2 regions of the Enterococcus sp. AZ109 genome follow, and region 2 is predicted to be linked to the other one. Evidence: a T-box and tRNA genes for the amino acid it is inferred to sense, from the RefSeq annotation. Region 2 holds a T-box; the other holds one or more tRNA genes.
The links. A T-box is a leader RNA that pairs with one kind of tRNA and senses whether it is charged. The one in region 2 lies ahead of leuS (leucine--tRNA ligase), so its partner is inferred to be a tRNA-Leu.
Positions count from the first base shown of each region.

Region 1: it has a tRNA-Leu gene. The T-box ahead of leuS (leucine--tRNA ligase) is inferred to sense a tRNA for this amino acid. The anticodon was not compared.

Region 1 is NZ_JBIOSF010000001.1:2,629,995-2,634,588, forward strand. Features, by position in the region: gene IGI42_RS12850 (SPFH domain-containing protein) at 116-1,006, shown strand; gene IGI42_RS12855 (LURP-one-related/scramblase family protein) at 1,003-1,485, shown strand; gene IGI42_RS12860 (AI-2E family transporter) at 1,559-2,749, shown strand; tRNA gene IGI42_RS12865 (tRNA-Leu) at 2,820-2,903, shown strand; gene IGI42_RS12870 (methylated-DNA--[protein]-cysteine S-methyltransferase) at 2,946-3,401, opposite strand; gene IGI42_RS12875 (bifunctional metallophosphatase/5'-nucleotidase) at 3,487-4,594, shown strand, end outside.
Region 2 is NZ_JBIOSF010000001.1:2,334,749-2,339,342, forward strand. Features, by position in the region: gene IGI42_RS11285 (class I SAM-dependent methyltransferase) at 1-552, opposite strand, end outside; gene IGI42_RS11290 (TIGR01212 family radical SAM protein) at 527-1,504, opposite strand; gene IGI42_RS11295 (phosphatase PAP2 family protein) at 1,507-2,163, opposite strand; T-box leader at 2,297-2,488, shown strand; gene leuS (leucine--tRNA ligase) at 2,542-4,594, shown strand, end outside.

The DNA of each region.
Region 1 (4,594 bases), 300 kb from region 2:
CAGAATTTAAGGAAAAAATTCACGAAGTTTTTCGAAGGCTTTGCCAGATGAGTTCCTTATTGAATCTGCTAACACATAGGAGTACACTGAAAGAAAACCTTTGGAGGTGTCACTAGTGAAAGAGAAAAAAGCATTTTACGTCAATGGATATTTAGCTTTGCTTATCTTGGTTCTAATGATTATTGCAGGCATTTGGTTTGTATTATTAGGAAGTGCCAATGACAGTATTGGACTGATTGTATTAGCAGTAATTTTGTGGGGGATTTCCTTTTTATTCATCAGTTCATTAACGATTGTTAGTCCCAATCAAGCCAAAGCAGTTCTATTTTTCGGGAAATACGTGGGTACAATTAAAGAAAACGGCTTGTTTGTTACGATGCCACTGACCCAAAAAATCAAAATATCCATGAAGGTCCGCAACTTTAACAGTTCGTTGTTGAAGGTGAATGATTCGGATGGAAATCCGATTGAAATTTCGGCTGTGGTCGTTTACAAAGTTGTGGACACAGCACGAGCACTATTTGATGTGGACTATTACTTGGACTTCGTGGAGATTCAAAGTGAGACTGCTGTACGACACATTGCTTCTCAGTATCCTTACGATACCTTTAACGAGGACGATTTAACGTTGCGAGGCAATACGACCAAAGTTTCTGAAGAAATGGCAAAAGAACTACAAGAGCGCTTAGCCATTGCCGGGGTAGAGGTTATCGAGACACGCTTGAACCATTTAGCTTACGCAACCGAAATTGCCAATGCCATGTTGCAAAGGCAACAAGCCCGTGCGATCCTTTCAGCCCGTCAAACAATCGTCGAAGGCGCAGTCACGATGACTCAGATGGCCTTGGAACAAATTGAGGATGGACAAGATATCCAATTTACTGATGACCGTAAAGTCCAATTAATTAATAATTTACTAGTTTCTATTATTACCGATAAAGGGACCCAACCAGTAATCAATACTGGTGATATGAGTGATAATTCTCGGACAGGAGGCGGCAAATGAGAAAGCTGTACATCAAACAAAAAGTATTCAGCATTGGTGAAAAATTCACCGTAACGGATGAATATGAAAACCCTCGATATTCTGTCGAAGGCAGTTTTATGCAACTGCCGAAAACCTTCCGGGTTGAAGATGAGCAAGGACAAGTGATCAGCAAAATTACCAAAAAGACGATTAGTTTGTTGCCAAAGTTCTTTGTAGAAATTGACGGCCAAGAGATGATTGAGATATCCAAGCAGTTAACCTTCTTGAAAGCACGTTACTCCATCGAGGCTGAGGGCGTGAGTGTCGAAGGCAATTGGTGGGATATGGATTTTATGGTTGAAAAAAATGGACGAAGAATTGCCGATATTAATAAACGCTGGGTTTCTTGGGGCGATACGTATGAAGTCGCCGTTTTGGATGAGACTTATGAGCATCTGATCATTTCGTTAGTGATTGCCATCGATCGGGTAAAAGCCGATGAAAGCTCCAGCAGTTAAGGCCTAGTTACAGGCCTTTTTTTTGTGGGATGGTCATTGTTTCGTTACAATAAAAGAAAAAGGATTTGATGAAATGGAACGACCTTCGACAAAAAATACCCGCTGGATTGAATTTATCGGCGGCCGCAACCTAATTTTCACTTTAATTGCTGGGGTGTTGTTAGGAGCTCTGATTTTTATTTTTTATTTGGTACGCTTTATCTTTGAACCACTAGGTATTATTTTAGGGACGATTTTTGCCCCCGTTTTGTTGGCACTAATTTTTTATTACTTATTGGAACCGATCGTGAGTTACTTTGAGAAAAAAGGCATAAAACGCATTTATACGATTATCGGCATTGGTTTGATACTAATCTTACTAATCGCAACCTTTGGTGTCTGGGCGGTACCCAAGCTCTACAGTCAAACGGCTAGCTTAATCAATGATTTTCCGCAACACCTAGCTAACTTTGAAGCAACTGTCCAAAATTTTGTAGCTGGCACAATGTTTGAAGAACCGGTTCAAGATATTTTTGGTTCTTTAGAAGATGTTGTAGCGCAGGTAATTGTCACCTTGTCGGAATCATTTGGGGATATTCAGTATTTTGTAGGAAACATCTTTTCTACTATCAGCGGTTTTTTTGTGATTATGCTGACGGCGCCAATCATTGCTTTCTTCCTATTAAAAGATGTAAGAAAGTTCAAACACTATTTCTTAAAGTTGATGCCGCCGAAATTTCGTGAGGATGCCAATGAGCTAGGAGGAATTTTGGATATTCAAGTGGGAAATTATTTGAAAGGGCAATTTATCGTTGCACTAGCCAATGGCGCGATTGTCTTTGTCGGTTTTCTAATTATCGGCATGCCGTATGCGATGCCGCTAGCAGTCTTGGTAACAATCACGTCATTTGTCCCTTATATTGGACCATTTATTGCTTTTGTTCCGTGCGCCGTTATCGCCTTACTGGAATCTTTCCAAATGCTGTTGGCATTGATCGTTGTCTGGATTGTGGAACAAGTGTTAAATGGCAATGTAATTGAACCAAAAGTATTAGGTGAACAATTGCGGGTTCACCCAGTAACGATCGTACTTGTTTTATTAGTGATGGGTAATTTGTTCGGTCTATTCGGACTGGTTTTCGGTGTGCCGATTTATGCCATCATTAAAGCCTTTGGCGTCTTTTTATTCCGAAAATTCAAACAACGTTACAATCGTTTTTATGGCAAAGACGAAGGTGACTATGAGGATACAGAGTTTTCGCAAGATGAATATATCAATGAATAAGCAGTTTTATCGGTACTGGTAAGGAAAAAATCATTGCAAAATTTCGCTCTTTGTTTTACTCTAGATTCATGCGGTCGTGGCGGAATTGGCAGACGCGCTAGCTTCAGGCGCTAGTGGTAGCAATACCGTGGAAGTTCGAGTCTTCTCGGCCGCATAAAAAAGCTCTGAATCTTTTTGTGAGATTCGGAGCTTTTTTCTATCTCTGTTCAATGGTTAAAAGCTGCTGCTTAATGGCTAATCCTTCAGAACTTGATCCTGTGTAGCCTGTCAATTTCCCGCTTTTTCCAATCACACGGTGGCAAGGAATGATGATCGGCAAGGGATTGCGTCGATTGGCTTGACCGATTGCCCGCACAGCTTGCGAACGTCCAATTTTGGCAGCCACTTCTTGATAGCAACAGGTTTCACCATAGGGAATCTCAACTAGGGTCTGCCAAACTTCCCGTTGAAAAGAGGTTCCGTAAGTAAATTCATAGGGAACCGTAAAGTTTGTTAAATCACCAGCCAAGAAGGCTAGGATTTCGTCTTTTGCTTGCTTCAAGATAGCGGAGTTGGCTGTTGGCGATTCAGAGAGTTCCGTGTAAGAAACAGTAGTCAATGCGTGTTCGTTTGCATCTAACCACAGCGGACCTAAAGAAGTATCAAATTTCATGTTGATTAATGCCTCCAATCCATTAAATATACTAGGATTATGGTACTATAGAACCAACAAAAACCGGTCAGAGAGAAGCGAAAATATGGAAAAAATTATTCTTTTACATACCAACGATCTGCATTCCCATTTGGAAAATTGGCCTAAGATCCGCCGTTTTTTACATACTCGTCAGCAAGAAGATCAACAGCCGGGTCAAGAGGTAATCACCGTGGATCTCGGAGATTTTGTCGATCGCTGGCATCCCTTAACTGAAGCAACTAACGGACAAGCAAATGTGCATCTAATGAATCAAATTCATTACGATGCGGCAACAATCGGTAACAATGAAGGTGTTGGAAACTCTAAAGACGACCTGAACCATTTATATGATCAGGCAAACTTTGACGTGCTGCTAGATAATTTATTTGACAAGCAAACGTTACAGACACCGGAGTGGTCACAGGCTTCTAAAATTATTACCACTAAAAATGGCACCAAAGTCGGCTTAATGGCTTTTACTGCACCTTTTCCATTGACCTACAATCCCAATGGCTGGGATATCCGACAAGTGGAGGATATTATACCTGATTTAATCGCTCGTTTGCGTCCGCAGGTGGACGTATTGGTTCTAATGAGTCATTTAGGAATCAGTGCCGATCGTCATATAGCTCGGGCTCATCCAGAGATCGATATTATTTTAGGTTCTCACACCCATCACTTATTTGAACGGGGTGAAGTTGTTGCAGGAGTTCAAATCGCAGCTGCGGGAAAATACGGCTATTATGTAGGGGAAGTGCATATCTATGTAGACGACGATCATCAGATTGTTCGTACATCTGCTCATACCTATGCGACGGAGAAAATGCTAGAACTACCTGAGGATCAAGTAGAAATTGACGACTACTTAACCGAAGGGCATCGTTTATTAGCAGAAAAGACCGTTGCCGACATGCCGTTTAGTATGAGTGCTGATATACATGCTGAACATCCGATGATTGAATATGCACTGCATGCAGTCAAAGAGAAAGCAGGCACAGATGTAGCTATTTTGAATTCTGGGCTATTTTTAGAAGATATTCCTGCCGGGATTGTTAACCAAGATCAACTGCATACCTCCTTGCCTCATCCGATGCATTTAATCAAGGTGACATTACTGGGAAATGAGTTGATTCGTTTGATTTTAGAAATGGAGAAGAACCGTCATTTCTTGA
Region 2 (4,594 bases):
CTTTTCCACACACACTAAAATGGGGGGATTATTTTTCTGGTTGATGAATTGATAGGTTAAGACACTGTAGTCTTTTTGCGGCAGATCCCCGCAGTAATTCAGGACTTGATTTTTTTCCGCAGCTCCGCCGTCGTGCCCGTAGTAGATGACTAAGATCATCCGGCCGCCGACAGTCAGGCGTTTTAAGATGGCGTCCATGGCCTGCTTAGTGGTTTCCGGCAGCGTGATGATTGATTTGTCGCTGTTAGGTAAATAGCCTAAGTTGAAGATGGCCGCTTTGATGGGCTGCTCTTCTGGGACGTTGGTTTCAATCGTTTCGTGGCCGGCTAAAAAGAGGTCGGCTTGAGGAGCAGTGTCTCCCAGTTTTTCTTTGGTGTTGGTCAAAGCCTGCTCTTGGATATCAAAGGCATAGACTTTGCCTTTTGGACCTACTAATTCTGATAGGAAAAGGGTGTCGTTGCCGTTGCCCATGGTGGCGTCGATCACTTGATCGCCTGGCTGGATGATTTCTTTTAAAAGTGTGTGGCTATAATGTAAGGCTGTTTGCAGCATGGTTCTTCTCCTGTCTAACGTCAAATTTCCCTTGGTAGGAATCCCGACGCAGCATTTCCTGATCGATGGCGTTCAGGACTTCCCATTTTTTGAGACTCCACATGGGTCCGACTAAGGCATCCCAAGGAGCATCACCGGTTAGACGATGGATAATAATTTCCGGCGGGATCATTTCCAGCTGATCGCAAATCACGTTGACATAATCCTCAAGAGTCATTAGCTGTAGCCGACCTTCGGCATAATCTCTTAGCATTTTGGTATTGCGCATCAGATGAAGCAGGTGTAACTTAATCCCTTGAATGTCGGAATCTAAAATGGTTCGACGCACGTTTTCCCGCATCATCTCCAGCGACTCGCCAGGCAGGCCGTTGATTAAATGCGTACAGACGTTGATGCTGTGTTTCCGCAGGCGAGCAACAGCATCGGTATAAGTATCGTAATCATGAGCCCGATTAATAGCATTGCTGGTTTCTTCGTAGGTGGTTTGCAAACCTAGCTCAACCCACAAGTACATCCGCTGGTTAAGTTCGGCAAGATAATCGACGACATCGGGGGGCAGACAATCAGGTCTTGTTCCTACAGATAGTCCGACGACTCCCGGTAAATTGACCACTTGCTCAAAACGTTCGCGAATCACTTCCACGGGTGCATGGGTATTAGTGAAGTTTTGAAAATAGACAATGTATTGGTCAACATTGGGCCATTTGAGATGCATCATGTCGATTTCTTTTTGAAATTGCTGAGGCAACGGATCATTTGGGGCCACCATCATATCGCCAGAACCAGAGACACTGCAAAAAGTACAGCCACCATGAGCTGCCGTACCATCACGATTCGGACAATCAAAGCCGCCGTCTACGGGAACTTTGAAAATTTTTCCACCGAATTCTTGACGTAAGGCATAATTCCATGAATGATAGCGTTTGGTAGGGTCATCAGTATACGCAAACATCACTATTTCCTCCCAATCATTTTCATGTCATAAACAAATTTTTGGTGGCGGTAGTAAGGATAGGTGAACAACAGCCAGCTGATACCTAACAAAAAACCGCCGAGAACGTCTGTCGGAAAATGGACCCCCACGTAAATTCGGCTTAGGCCGATACCGAAAATCAGCAAGCCCAATAAAACTTGGATCACATATTGGATCGTTTTATTGCTGATAATCACACCAGCGGCAAAAATCAAGGTTCCGTATAGGATCATACTTGTAACCGAGTGACCGCTGGGGAAACTGTAGCTGTGTTCGGTCACCATATGTGTCAATATCGTTGGCCGTTCCCGTTGAAAGAATAATTTCAGTAATTGATTGACGACGCCGCTGATAATCACTAAGTTGGCCGCCAGCCAGACAGCGGTGGGTTTTTCTTTGTTGAACCAAAACAGGCCTAAGAAAACTACAGCTAAAATGACGATCGTCAAGGGATCGGCAAATTTGGTAATCCATAGGAAAAAATTGTCCATTGATGGTGCTAAGCGATGGACTGTGTTGATGATGGCTGTATCAAAGCCTTGCAAGGTCGTTGGATAAAAGCGCACAATGTAACAAAGTGCGGCAAACAGCAGCAAAGTGAAGCTGCCGGCTAAATGGTAATAGGGTTTATTTTTCATAAGATTTCCTTTCTATACTAAACGCCATTAATTATACCACGGGGGACAAATGGCTCAATTGATTTTTCCGATTCTTAAAAAGGAATTAAATTGAATTTATCTAGGGAATCTGCTAAGATGAAACTACTTGAATACTGATACGTTGACAAGGAGTAGTAGGAGCTTGGGCATTTTTAGAGAGTACACGGTTGCTGGGAGTGTATATGTCGAACTTTGAACTTACCTTTGAGTATGATCGCAGCGATCCGGTGAGAACCGTTATCTCTTTGAGGTCTGGCCTGTGCCGGATAAAGATAGGTGGTACCACGTTTTTAACGTCCTATAGAAGCACGTCTTCTATAGGATTTTTTTGATTAATTTATATTAGGAGGAACGACAGTGAGTTACAGTCATAAAGAGATTGAAAAGAAATGGCAAAAATATTGGGCCAAGCATAATGTGTTTAATACCCATGATGATCCAGAGAGTCCTAATTTTTATGCCTTAGATATGTTCCCGTATCCGTCTGGGCAAGGGCTTCACGTAGGACATCCGGAAGGTTATACGGCAACTGATATTATTTCCCGCACGAAACGGGCGCAAGGCTTCAACGTGCTGCACCCAATGGGTTGGGATGCCTTTGGTTTGCCAGCGGAGCAATATGCTCTGGATACCGGGAATGATCCGGCGGAATTTACCAAGAAAAATATCGAAACCTTCAAGCGTCAAATTAATTCCCTAGGCTTCAGCTATGACTGGAATCGGGAAATCAACACCACTGATCCAGAATACTACAAATGGACTCAATGGATTTTTGAGCAATTGTATGAAAAAGACTTGGCTTATGAAGCAGAAGTACCAGTGAACTGGGTACCGGAATTAGGCACGGTCATTTCTAATGAAGAAGTCATTGACGGCAAAAGTGAACGGGGCGGCTATGATGTGGTCCGCAAGCCAATGCGTCAATGGATGTTGAAAATCACCGCTTATGCGGACCGTTTGCTGGATGATCTGGATTTAGTTGATTGGCCAGAAAACATTAAAGAAATGCAGCGCAACTGGATCGGTCGTTCGATTGGGGCCAATGTGACCTTTAAAGTGGCGGGTTCTGAGGAAGAATTCACCGTCTTCACTACACGTCCCGATACGTTGTTTGGGGCAACCTATGCGGTATTGGCACCGGAATTAGCTTTGGTGGACCAAATTACCACGGCTGCACAAAAAGCTGCAGTAGATGCTTATAAAGAAGAAGCAGCGAAAAAATCGGAATTGAACCGGACCGATCTTGCCAAAGAAAAAACCGGGGTCTTTACGGGTGCTTTTGCGATTAACCCAGTCAATGGCAAAGAAATTCCCATTTGGATTGCTGACTATGTGTTGTCTTCTTATGGAACGGGCGCCATTATGGCGGTACCAGCCCACGATGAACGAGATTACGAATTTGCGAAAACATTTGGCCTGGAAATTGTGCCGGTTTTAGCTGGCGGCAATATCGAAGAAGAAGCCTACACTGGCGACGGCGAACATATCAATTCTGACTTCTTGAATGGCTTGGACAAACAAGAAGCGATCGACAAAATGGTGGTGTGGCTGGAAGAAAACGGCTGCGGCAAAAAGGAAACCAGCTATCGTCTAAGAGACTGGTTGTTCTCTCGTCAACGTTATTGGGGCGAACCAATTCCGGTGATTCACTGGGAAGATGGCACCACTGGCTTAGTACCAGATTATGAATTGCCATTGATCTTGCCGAAAACCGACAACATCCAACCAAGTGGTACTGGTGAGTCTCCTTTGGCGAACATCGAAGAGTGGGTAAATGTCGTTGATCCTGTAACCGGGATGAAAGGTCGTCGGGAAACCAACACCATGCCACAATGGGCAGGCAGCTCATGGTATTTCTTGCGTTTTATCGACCCACACAACAAAGAAACGTTGGCTGATTTTGAAAAATTGGAAAACTGGATGCCGGTAGATCTCTACATTGGCGGGGCAGAGCATGCGGTCTTGCACTTGTTGTATGCTCGTTTCTGGCATAAATTCTTGTACGATATCGGTGTGGTGCCAACCAAGGAACCATTCCAAAAATTATACAACCAAGGCATGATTCTTGGACAAAGCTTCCGTGATGAACGTGGCGCATTAGTACCTACCAACTTAGTTGAAAAGCGCGATGGTGGCTGGTTCAACGTGGAAACTGGCGAAGAACTGGAAGAATCACCAGCGAAAATGAGTAAATCACTGAAAAATGTCGTGAATCCAGATGACGTAATTCAAAAATTCGGCGCCGATACCTTGCGGGTATACGAAATGTTTATGGGACCATTGGATGCTGCGATTCCTTGGAGCGAAAACGGCTTAGAAGGCAGCCGCAAATTCTTGGATCGTGTATGGCGTTTACTTGTGGACGATCAAGGGAAAATGCGGGATCATATTACCAAAATCAATGATGGCA